3 regions of the Rouxiella sp. Mn2063 genome follow, and region 1 is predicted to be linked to each of the others. Evidence: riboswitches for the same ligand, from Rfam matches in the RefSeq annotation. Region 1 holds a riboswitch; each other region holds the start of a gene.
What was found. Region 1 has a riboswitch for thiamine pyrophosphate ahead of tenA (thiaminase II). Riboswitches for the same ligand answer to the same signal wherever they lie in the genome.
Positions count from the first base shown of each region.

Region 1 (3,208 bases):
CATCTTCTTAATAAACGGCCGAACTGATATGTATATTCTATACACCACAGCAACGCTGCTTATCTCCACCCCAATCCCGGCGCGACATGCTTGAGAATAGACTCAATCACATGGGCGTTGTAATCCACGCCCAATTGGTTAGGGACGGTTAATAGCAACGTGTCGGCTTCGGCGATGGCTTCGTCTTGTGCCAGCTGTTTGATCAACACATCTGGTTCGGCGGCGTAGCTGCGACCGAAGATAGCGCGGCCCTGATCGAGATAGCCAATTTGGTCACCCTGATTACCGCTGCCGCCAAAGTAGGCGCGATCTTGCTGGTTCATCAGCGCAAAGATACTGCGGCTAACCGATACGCGCGGTTCGTGCGCATGGCCAGCCGCTTTCCAGGCGGCACGGTAAGCGCGGATCTGCTGCGCTTGTTGAACATGGAAAGGCTCGCCGGTTTCGTCGCGTTTTAAGGTTGAGCTTTGCAAATGCATACCCAGCTTAGCCGCCCAAACGGAGGTGGCGGTTGAACCGGCTCCCCACCAGATGCGATCGCGCAGGCCTGCGGAATGTGGTTCGATACGCAACAAGCCCGGTGGGTTAGCGAACATCGGCTCTGGGTTTGGTTCGGCAAATCCTTCACCGCGCAGCACGTCAAGAAACTCTACCGCGTGACGGCGGCCCATATCAGATTCCGTCTCACCGTCTTTTGGCTGATAACCGAAGTATTTCCAGCCATCGATTACCTGCTCAGGAGAACCACGGCTGATACCCAACTGCAAACGTCCGCCAGAAATCAAATCAGCAGCACCGGCATCTTCGGCCATGTACATCGGGTTCTCATAGCGCATATCGATGACGCCGGTCCCTATCTCGATACGTTTAGTTTTCGCGCCGATAGCTGACAACAGCGGGAAAGGTGAGCCGAGCTGACGCGCAAAGTGATGGACACGGAAGTAAGCACCATCGGCACCTAACTCTTCGGCCGCCACGGCCAGGTCGATAGATTGCAGCAGGACATCAGAGGCTGAACGCGTTTGCGATTGCATCGAAGGGGTCCAGTGGCCAAAAGAGAGAAAGCCGATCTTTTTCATAGGGGTAACCTTAAATTTGTATTAATCGGTCTACATTGACAAAAAAGCCCCCGCCTGTTCCACAAAAATCGTAAAAGACAGCACGGCTCAGAAAATTTTGTCGCAAAGCTACCGTCTTCTTCATGTTCTTTGCACGACTTGAGCGTTGTAATCAAAAAATAAATACCGTATAACAAGCTCCTCCGAGGGGTGTCCTGTGACGGGCTGAGATGGTGTTGTGTAGCCGAACCCTTTGAACCTGATCTGGGTCATGCCAGCGAAGGGACGGGTCAGCCACAGCTTTTCGGCTATGGTTTGTTCTACCTCTGCCTCTGCACGCCCGGATCTCCACTTACTTTTGGAGGTCCCATGTTTACATCGCCTATTTCTAAAAAAATGTTCGATACCGGTCTTTATGGTCAATTGCGCCAACAGGCTGGCAGCGATTGGCTGGACTATGTTGAGCACTCTTTTGTGCAACAGCTCGGTGCAGGTACGCTGCCGCAAGCGGCGTTTCGCCGTTATCTGACGCAGGACTATCTGTTCTTGGTGCATTTTGCTCGTGCTTACGCGCTGTTAGCCAGCAAGTTACGTACCCTGCCTGAAATGCGTGCTGCCAGCGCTTCGCTCAACGCCATCGTATCCGAATTGCCTTTGCACGTAGCCTATTGCGCCAGTTGGGGCATCACCGAGCCGGAAATCGCCCTACAGCCCGAAGCCGCAGAAACCATGAACTACACCCGCTATGTGCTCGATATCGGTCACTCTGGCGATGCGCTGGATTTGCTGGTTGCGCTGATGCCTTGCGTGGCGGGTTATGCCGAAATCGGCCTGAACTTACTGAACTCGCCATTAACGGTGATGGAAGGCAATCCGTATGCATCCTGGATCCGCAATTATGCCGATGAGGGGTATTTTGCCGGGGTACAAGCTTCTATCGATCTGTTGGAGCACATTGGCAATCAACGCGGTGCCGAAAAGCGTATGGCCGAGTTGTCCGAGATTTTCACCACCGCCACCCGCCTGGAATCAGCCTTCTGGCAAATGGGACTCAATGCCATCGATAGCGCCGCGGTGCTGCCTGCGTAATGAGTACTTATCACGTAAATAGCGGCACAGTACCGCCCGGCATTAAGGTCAGGGATTTAACGCTGCGCTTTGGTCAGAAAGTGATTTTCGAGCGGTTAAATTTTGATATCGAGAGCGGCCATTTTGTCGCGCTGCTCGGTGCCAGCGGCGCGGGGAAAACCAGTCTGCTGAAGATTATTGCCGGATTAGTCCAGCCGACCTCAGGCAGTGTCATCGGTAGCGATGGCCAGCCGATTAGCCAACGCATCGCCTATATGGGGCAAAAAGACTTGCTCTACCCGTGGCTGACCGTCAGCGAGAATATTACTCTCGGCGCGCGGTTACGTGGCGAAAAGGCTGACCAACAATGGGCCGAGCATCTGCTGGAACGCGTCGGGCTGAGCGGTTATGGCAATACCTTGCCCGCCGCGCTTTCTGGCGGTATGCGTCAGCGCGCCGCCATCGCTCGTACCTTGTATGAGCGCCAACCAATTGTGCTGATGGATGAGCCTTTCTCAGCGCTGGACGCCATTACTCGCGCCATGATCCAAACGCTGGCCTGCGAGCTACTGGCACAGCATACGGTGTTGCTGATCACCCACGACCCTATGGAAGCCTGTCGGCTGGGCCACCGTCTGCTGGTGTTGTCACCCTATCCTGCCGGGATTGATGATTCGCATCAGCTAGTTGGTCAGCCCCCGCGCGCAGCGGACTCTCCCGAGTTGCTAAAAAGTCAGGCGGCGTTGCTGCAACAGTTAGTGAGGGCCGCACAATGACATGGCAAACAAAGAGCTTGCAAGCAGAAGGACGAGCATCACGCGCGCGTCGGGGGTTAACGGTATTTATCGGGCTGATTGTGTTATGGGGATTGCTCTCTTTAAGCAATATTCCCGCATTCCTGATGCCCTCACCTGCCGCAGTGGCACAAGCGCTGTGGGATAACCGGGACTATCTGGCTTATAACACGCTGATCACCGCCTCGGAAATCGCCAGTGGATTGGTGATTGGCGTGCTACTTGGCGTGGTACTGGCATTGTGCATGATCTTCTCTCCGCGCATTCAACGCTGGCTAATGCCGCTGG
Region 1 is NZ_JBMOUD010000001.1:218,411-221,618, reverse strand. It holds gene ACL9RG_RS00885 (LLM class flavin-dependent oxidoreductase) at 60-1,079, opposite strand; TPP riboswitch at 1,255-1,361, shown strand; gene tenA (thiaminase II) at 1,455-2,147, shown strand; gene ACL9RG_RS00875 (ABC transporter ATP-binding protein) at 2,147-2,902, shown strand; gene ACL9RG_RS00870 (ABC transporter permease) at 2,899-3,208, shown strand, end outside.

Region 2 (3,208 bases), on a different contig from region 1:
CTGAATTGCGCGAACATCGACTGTTTACTCACCTCAAGCGCGTGGAATCCACCATCGCAAATGTGATTGATATCCATCTCCATCACCCCGATCGCTGGCTGCCGTGGTTACTCGGTAACGCTCATGCCATGATCCTACCGCAAGAGTGGCGCACCTTGCCGGACTTCGCCCGGCAGCCTATCGGCACCGGCCCTTATTCGGTGATCCGTAACCAACAGACCCAACTAAAAATTCGCGCCTTCGATGAATATTTTGGTTACCGGGCATTGATTGATGAAGTGAACATTTGGGTGCTGCCAGAACTCACAGAAGAGCTGGTACATTCCGGCGTACAGCTTCAGGCCGACGAATCAGATAACGACGAATTGGAGAGCCGTTTGGAAGAAGGTTGCTATTGTTTGATGTTCGATCGCCGCTCAGAAATTGGCAACGATCCGGAAATCCGCGAATGGCTATGCGAATTGATTAACCCGATAGCCCTGCTTAATGCCGCCTCACCGACCTATCAACGCTATTGGTCTCCGGCTTTTGGCCTGTTGCCACGTTGGCATCACCGCCGCTTGCGCCCCAGCAAATCAAAACCAGAACATTTACGCGAAGTAACCTTAACCTTCTATGGCGATCACGCTGAATGCGACTCTTTGTGCCAGACAATTACCCCGCTGCTAGCGGCGGAAGGAATCACCTTACATAAGCAAGTTATCAACTATGATCAATGGCATAAAGGCGAAGCAAAAAGTGATTTATGGCTGGGCAGCGTCAATTTCACCCTGCCGATTGAGTTCTCACTATTTACTACTTTGCTTGAGGTTCCTTTAATTCAACATTGCCTCGACCATGATTTGCAGCAAGATGCCATGAAATGGCGCGCCGGCGAGCTGCAACTCGCGGAGTGGGCACAAGGATTAGTTAACGACAACCATCTTCATCCCCTATTCCACCACTGGCTAGTTCTGCAAGGACAGCGCAGCATGCGCGGGGTCAGAATGAATACCCTCGGGTGGTTTGACTTCAAATCCGCCTGGTTTGTACCACCGGATGCATAGCCTACTTTCACCCAAGGCTATTAACCTCTAGAATAAGCACGTTCTCAACGGGGTGCTAATAAGACTCACATTGTTGCCAATAGACCGATTCGCGTAAAGATCAAGCATCGCGACCCCGCGTTTAAGGCACAACTGATTTTATCGGCTGAGATAGACCCGTCGAACCTGAACCGGTTAACACCGGCGGAGGGATTTGAGACTCTGCTCCTCGCTGACTCAAAATCCTTTGCCTCGCCTATTTTCTTTGGAGTGCAAAGTGTTGAAAAAATTACTGCCCTGCCTGTTATTGGTTGCCGCTCCGGCATTTGCAGCCAAACCTGTTTTAACCGTCTATACCTATGATTCCTTCTCAGCTGATTGGGGCCCAGGCCCGGCAATCAAAAAAGCCTTTGAGGCGCAGTGCGGTTGTGAGCTGAAATATGTGGCGCTGGAAGATGGCGTGTCGCTGCTTAATCGCCTGCGTATGGAAGGGAAAAATAGCCCGGCAGATGTGGTGGTAGGATTAGATAACAATTTGCTGCAATCGGCAGAACAAACCGGCCTGTTTGCTGAGCCGACCGCCACTCAAGCCACGCTGGATATTCCCGGTGGTTGGAGTGACAAAACCTTTGTGCCTTATGATTATGGCTACTTCGCCTTTGTGTATAACAAAGATAAGCTGAAAAACCCGCCAAAAAGCCTCGACGAGCTGATCAATAGCAAGCAACCGTGGAAGATCATTTATGAAGATCCGCGCACCAGTACGCCTGGACTCGGATTACTGCTGTGGATGCAGAAAGTCTATGGCGATAAAGCACCTGAAGCTTGGCAGAAGCTGGCCGCCAAAACGGTCACCGTGACCAAAGGCTGGAGCGAAGCTTATGGCCTGTTCCTTAAAGGGGAAAGCGATCTGGTACTGAGTTACACCACATCTCCGGCCTACCATATTATTGAAGAGAAGAAAGACAGCTACGCAGCGGCGAAGTTTAGCGAAGGCCATTATATGCAAGTTGAGGTTGCCGGGCAGTTGAAAGCCAGTAAACAGCCGCAACTGGCCGCCGAGTTTATGAAGTTTGTGGTAAGCCCAGGCTTCCAGAACGCGATCCCAACTGGCAACTGGATGTATCCATCGGTTAGCACCTCACTGCCAGCCGCCTATAGCCAACTGGTTGTGCCTGCGGTTGCGCTGCGATACAGCGCCAAAGAGGTAGCTGAAAATCGTGGCAAGTGGATTGCACAGTGGCAGAACGCCGTTAGCCATTGATTAATCGACTCATGAATCAATCTACAACCCGTCAGCCAGCGATCCCTCGCTGGCTGTGGCCCGGCGTTATCGCCGGGCTGATGATCCTGCTGGTCGCGCTGCTCACATTAGGGTCACTGTATCGCCATGCGCCGACGCTTTCGATAGCATCGATATGGCAAGACGCCTATCTGTTACACGTGATCCGCTTTACCTTTTGGCAGGCGCTGCTTTCCGCGCTGTGTTCTGTACTCCCGGCAATATTTTTAGCCCGCGCGCTTTATCGTCGCCGTTTTCCAGGTCGTCAGATATTGCTGCGGCTATGTGCCATGACCTTGGTACTGCCAGTTCTGGTGGCGGTGTTCGGTATTCTTAGTGTCTATGGCAGGCAAGGATGGTTGGCGCAACTTTTCGGCTGGCTGGGCGTGGATTATCATTTTTCCCCTTATGGGCTACAGGGCATCTTGTTAGCCCATGTGTTCTTCAATTTGCCTCTCGCCAGCCGCCTATTACTGCAATCTTTAGAAAACATCGCCGTTGAGCAGCGTCAGCTTGCGGCGCAATTAGGCATGAACGGTTGGCAACAGTTTCGCTTTGTCGAGTGGCCCGCACTGCGCAGACAAATTCTACCGGCAGGTGCGCTGATTTTCATGCTGTGCTTCGCCAGTTTCGCCACCGTGCTATCACTTGGCGGCGGCCCAAAAGCGACGACTATCGAACTGGCTATCTATCAGGCGTTGAGCTATGACTATGATCTTGGACGCGCTGCGCTGCTGGCCATCATCCAGTTGGTTTGCTGCCTCGGACTGGTGTTATTAAGCCAAAAACTCAGCCAGGCGTTGCCGGTTGGCCATACCCACGCTCAGCGCTGGCGTAATCCGCAGGATAACCTCTGGCAACGAGGCAGTGATGCGCTGCTGATCCTCTTCGCACTATTATT
Region 2 is NZ_JBMOUD010000005.1:176,037-179,244, forward strand. It holds gene sgrR (HTH-type transcriptional regulator SgrR) at 1-1,046, shown strand, start outside; TPP riboswitch at 1,085-1,256, shown strand; gene thiB (thiamine ABC transporter substrate binding subunit) at 1,303-2,289, shown strand; gene thiP (thiamine/thiamine pyrophosphate ABC transporter permease ThiP) at 2,301-3,208, shown strand, end outside.
Region 2: linked by a shared signal. The riboswitch ahead of thiB (thiamine ABC transporter substrate binding subunit) and the one ahead of tenA (thiaminase II) in region 1 are both predicted to bind thiamine pyrophosphate.

Region 3 (3,208 bases), on a different contig from region 1:
GTTTTATGTCAGATTACTTTGATATTATCGATGAGTCTAATCATCAGTTGCTGCAACTCATTGATAAGATTAATATTGCCTCAACGCAGTGGTTTCCTGTTTATGGTTTTTGTATGATCTGCAGAGATCTTGAAAAATGTAACTCTCTCAAAGCACAACAAATAAGAAAAATCGAAGAGTATCTTGCTGGTTTACCTACTTCTGTTCACTCCATGCATGAGGATTTGAATGATATATATTCTGATGATTTAATCACTCGCACAAATAAAATAAATGCCATAATTTGGTCTGCTTGGAACGATAGGATTGTACTTGATGAGGTAGAGATGCTTTTGCGAGCAATGGCAGATAAGAAAGGTACCGATTACCGGCGTTTGCTCTGTGTATATGATTTTAAAAAATATGCTGAATGAAATGGTTGGTAATGCTTTGATTTAATTATACACTCATCTAATTATAAGCTATATGAGAGTGATTGATATCACTCTCATATTTTACTTTTCGTTCTCGGGTGTGTCGAACGTCTTCTAGTACGGGCATGATTGAGAACGGGTCTTCGCATAAACATATAAATGCTATTTTCGAAAGTACAAAGCCACTTCCCGCCTTGCAGTTCCTGTTTGCCCAGGTTTTTCATGGTGATTTTTCCCACCTAGTTACTGCACAAATTAAAACACTATTCATTCTCATAACTTGGCCTAAATTGAGCCTTCTCGCTTAAGTTTACATTTTAAGACTAGAAAATCGGGCCTTTATCCAACTATTGATTAGACTTTTGTGAAGTAAAAAAGGCGAGCCAAATGGCTCACCTTTTAATATTAATTAAAAATGTTACGATTGTTCATCAATAGTATACTCAAAGCAAATTCAAAACTATGTTGAGCCTCAATGCAGCTAGGAGGGGCGACCCTTGCTTACTATGAGCATCAATGAAAAGCATAATAGCCGAAATTAACCCAGCTTTACTTTTAATTAACCCTAACACTTAGGGAAATACTTTTATTTTTAATGATTTCGTTTTGGTCGAGGGGGGCTATAAACGGTGTGTTGCACGGATTGTGTATGTCGCTGATTGCATCATTGTATTGACATAAGTAAGTAAGCACGTTATCAATACCATCTGAGAAAATATCACAAACATTAGATTTTAACTGAGATATAAGATGGTATATACTAGTCCCAGATATTCTATCTAATATAACCATATCACCTGAAAAGCCGGTTTGTTCTTTGTATATATTTATTATAAATTCTCTGCCATTATTCGTGGAAATGTTGATATTTTGTAGTTCTTTAGATGCACCCAATGTTAATACTCCACTAGACATTTTATTCTCCTTTGTAAAAACATGTTTTTTACTCGATTATTTATTTAAAATCAACTTGTTAAGGTTGATAGATGTGCCATCCTTACATACTCCAATAATTCGTTCATATCCACACCTTTGCTATACGTCTTAAAACTCTTAGTTTCCCTAATCAAATCTAATACATACACATACATTACGTTCCGGTTCTGCATTAACGAACAGCGACAACGAAGGACAAGAGGCTGCAATTCGACCATTTTTGTCGTTTTTTTATGGGGCACAGGTTGAGATATATAGCATTTTTTTATGGTTGAGTCTTTGGCTTCCTGCTGGCATGATCCAGAATAGTGATTAACGGGACGTAATCGCAAGTTTTTGATTTAAATGACTCGGGGTGCCCTTCTGCAAATCGTTAGAAGGCTGAGAAATACCCGTACCACCTGATCTGGATAATGCCAGCGTAGGGAAGTCGAGGTATCTCAACCGGTACCCCTTCTTGAACGCCGGTTGGGAGATTCATGAACGCTCGACCTATCGTATTTTCTGGCGCACTCGCCGCCGATTCTTTGCAGCAACTGCGAGCTGCTTCCCCTCTTGTTCACTGTCTTACCAACGATGTAGTGCAATCTTTTACTGCTAACGTATTGCTTGCGGTGGGTGCATCACCGGCGATGGTGACAGACCCGCGTGAGGCGGCGCAATTTAGCGCGATCGCCAGTGGGTTATTGGTCAATGTCGGTACCCTGACGCAACCTGTCGCCGATGCCATGCTGGCAGCAATTACGGCGGCAAATCAAGCGGCAACGCCTTGGGTGCTCGATCCCGTTGCCGTCGGTGGATTGCATTGGCGCAGCGAGTTCTGCCATCAGCTGTTGAGCCTTCGTCCTGCCGCCATTCGTGGTAACGCTTCAGAAATCATGGCATTAAGCGGAATGAATTCTAGCGGGCGGGGCGTAGACAGTGCCGACGACTCTTTAGCGGCGTTGCCTGCGGCACAAGCCTTGGCACAGCAAACCGGCGCTGTCGTGGCGGTTACGGGGGAAACCGACTATGTCACCGACGGTGAGAAAACCTATGCCGTGACTGGCGGTCATCAATTGATGACGCGCGTAGTCGGCACCGGTTGTTCGCTTTCTGCCGTGGTCGCCGCGTTTGTTGCCTTACCGGGTGAGAGATTACAACATGTCGCTGCCGCGTGTCGGGTAATGTCCTGCGCCGGTGAACGTGCCTGTGCAGCGGTGCGAGGTCCGGGCAGTTTTGTGCCTGCGTTTTTAGATGAGCTGTATACCCTGCAAGGGGAGGTACTGTAATGAAACGGATTAATGCATTGACCATTGCAGGAACCGATCCAAGCGGCGGCGCAGGTATTCAGGCGGATCTCAAAGCTTTTTCAGCGCTGGCGGCTTATGGTACCAGCGTTGTTACCGCGCTCGTCGCGCAAAACACCCGCGGTGTGCAGTCGGTGTATCATATCGACGCTGAATTTGTTGGCGCACAGCTAGATTCAGTCTTGGGCGATGTGCGTATCGACAGCGCCAAAATCGGCATGTTGGATAACGTAGCGATTGTAGAAGCGGTGGCGCAGGGATTGCTGCGTCATCGTCAACTGGGGCAGGCTCCAGAGTTTGTGGTGCTTGATACGGTTATGCTGGCGAAAAGCGGCGATCCGCTGTTATCCCCCGATGCTGTCGACGCGTTGCGCCGTTTACTGCTGCCGCAAGTCTCTATCATTACCCCAAACTTACCTGAAGCCGCGGCGCTGCTCGACTCGCCTATTGCCACCAGTGAGCAAGAAATGTGTCAGCAAGGCGAAGCATTGCTGACCATGGGCTGTGAGGCGGTATTAATGAAGGGCGGTCATCTGAGCGACAGCGAAAGCCCGGATTGGCTGATCACCG
Region 3 is NZ_JBMOUD010000010.1:91,068-94,275, forward strand. It holds gene ACL9RG_RS15420 (SIR2 family protein) at 1-413, shown strand, start outside; gene ACL9RG_RS15425 (hypothetical protein) at 969-1,328, opposite strand; TPP riboswitch at 1,691-1,794, shown strand; gene thiM (hydroxyethylthiazole kinase) at 1,829-2,620, shown strand; gene thiD (bifunctional hydroxymethylpyrimidine kinase/phosphomethylpyrimidine kinase) at 2,620-3,208, shown strand, end outside.
Region 3: linked by a shared signal. The riboswitch ahead of thiM (hydroxyethylthiazole kinase) and the one ahead of tenA (thiaminase II) in region 1 are both predicted to bind thiamine pyrophosphate.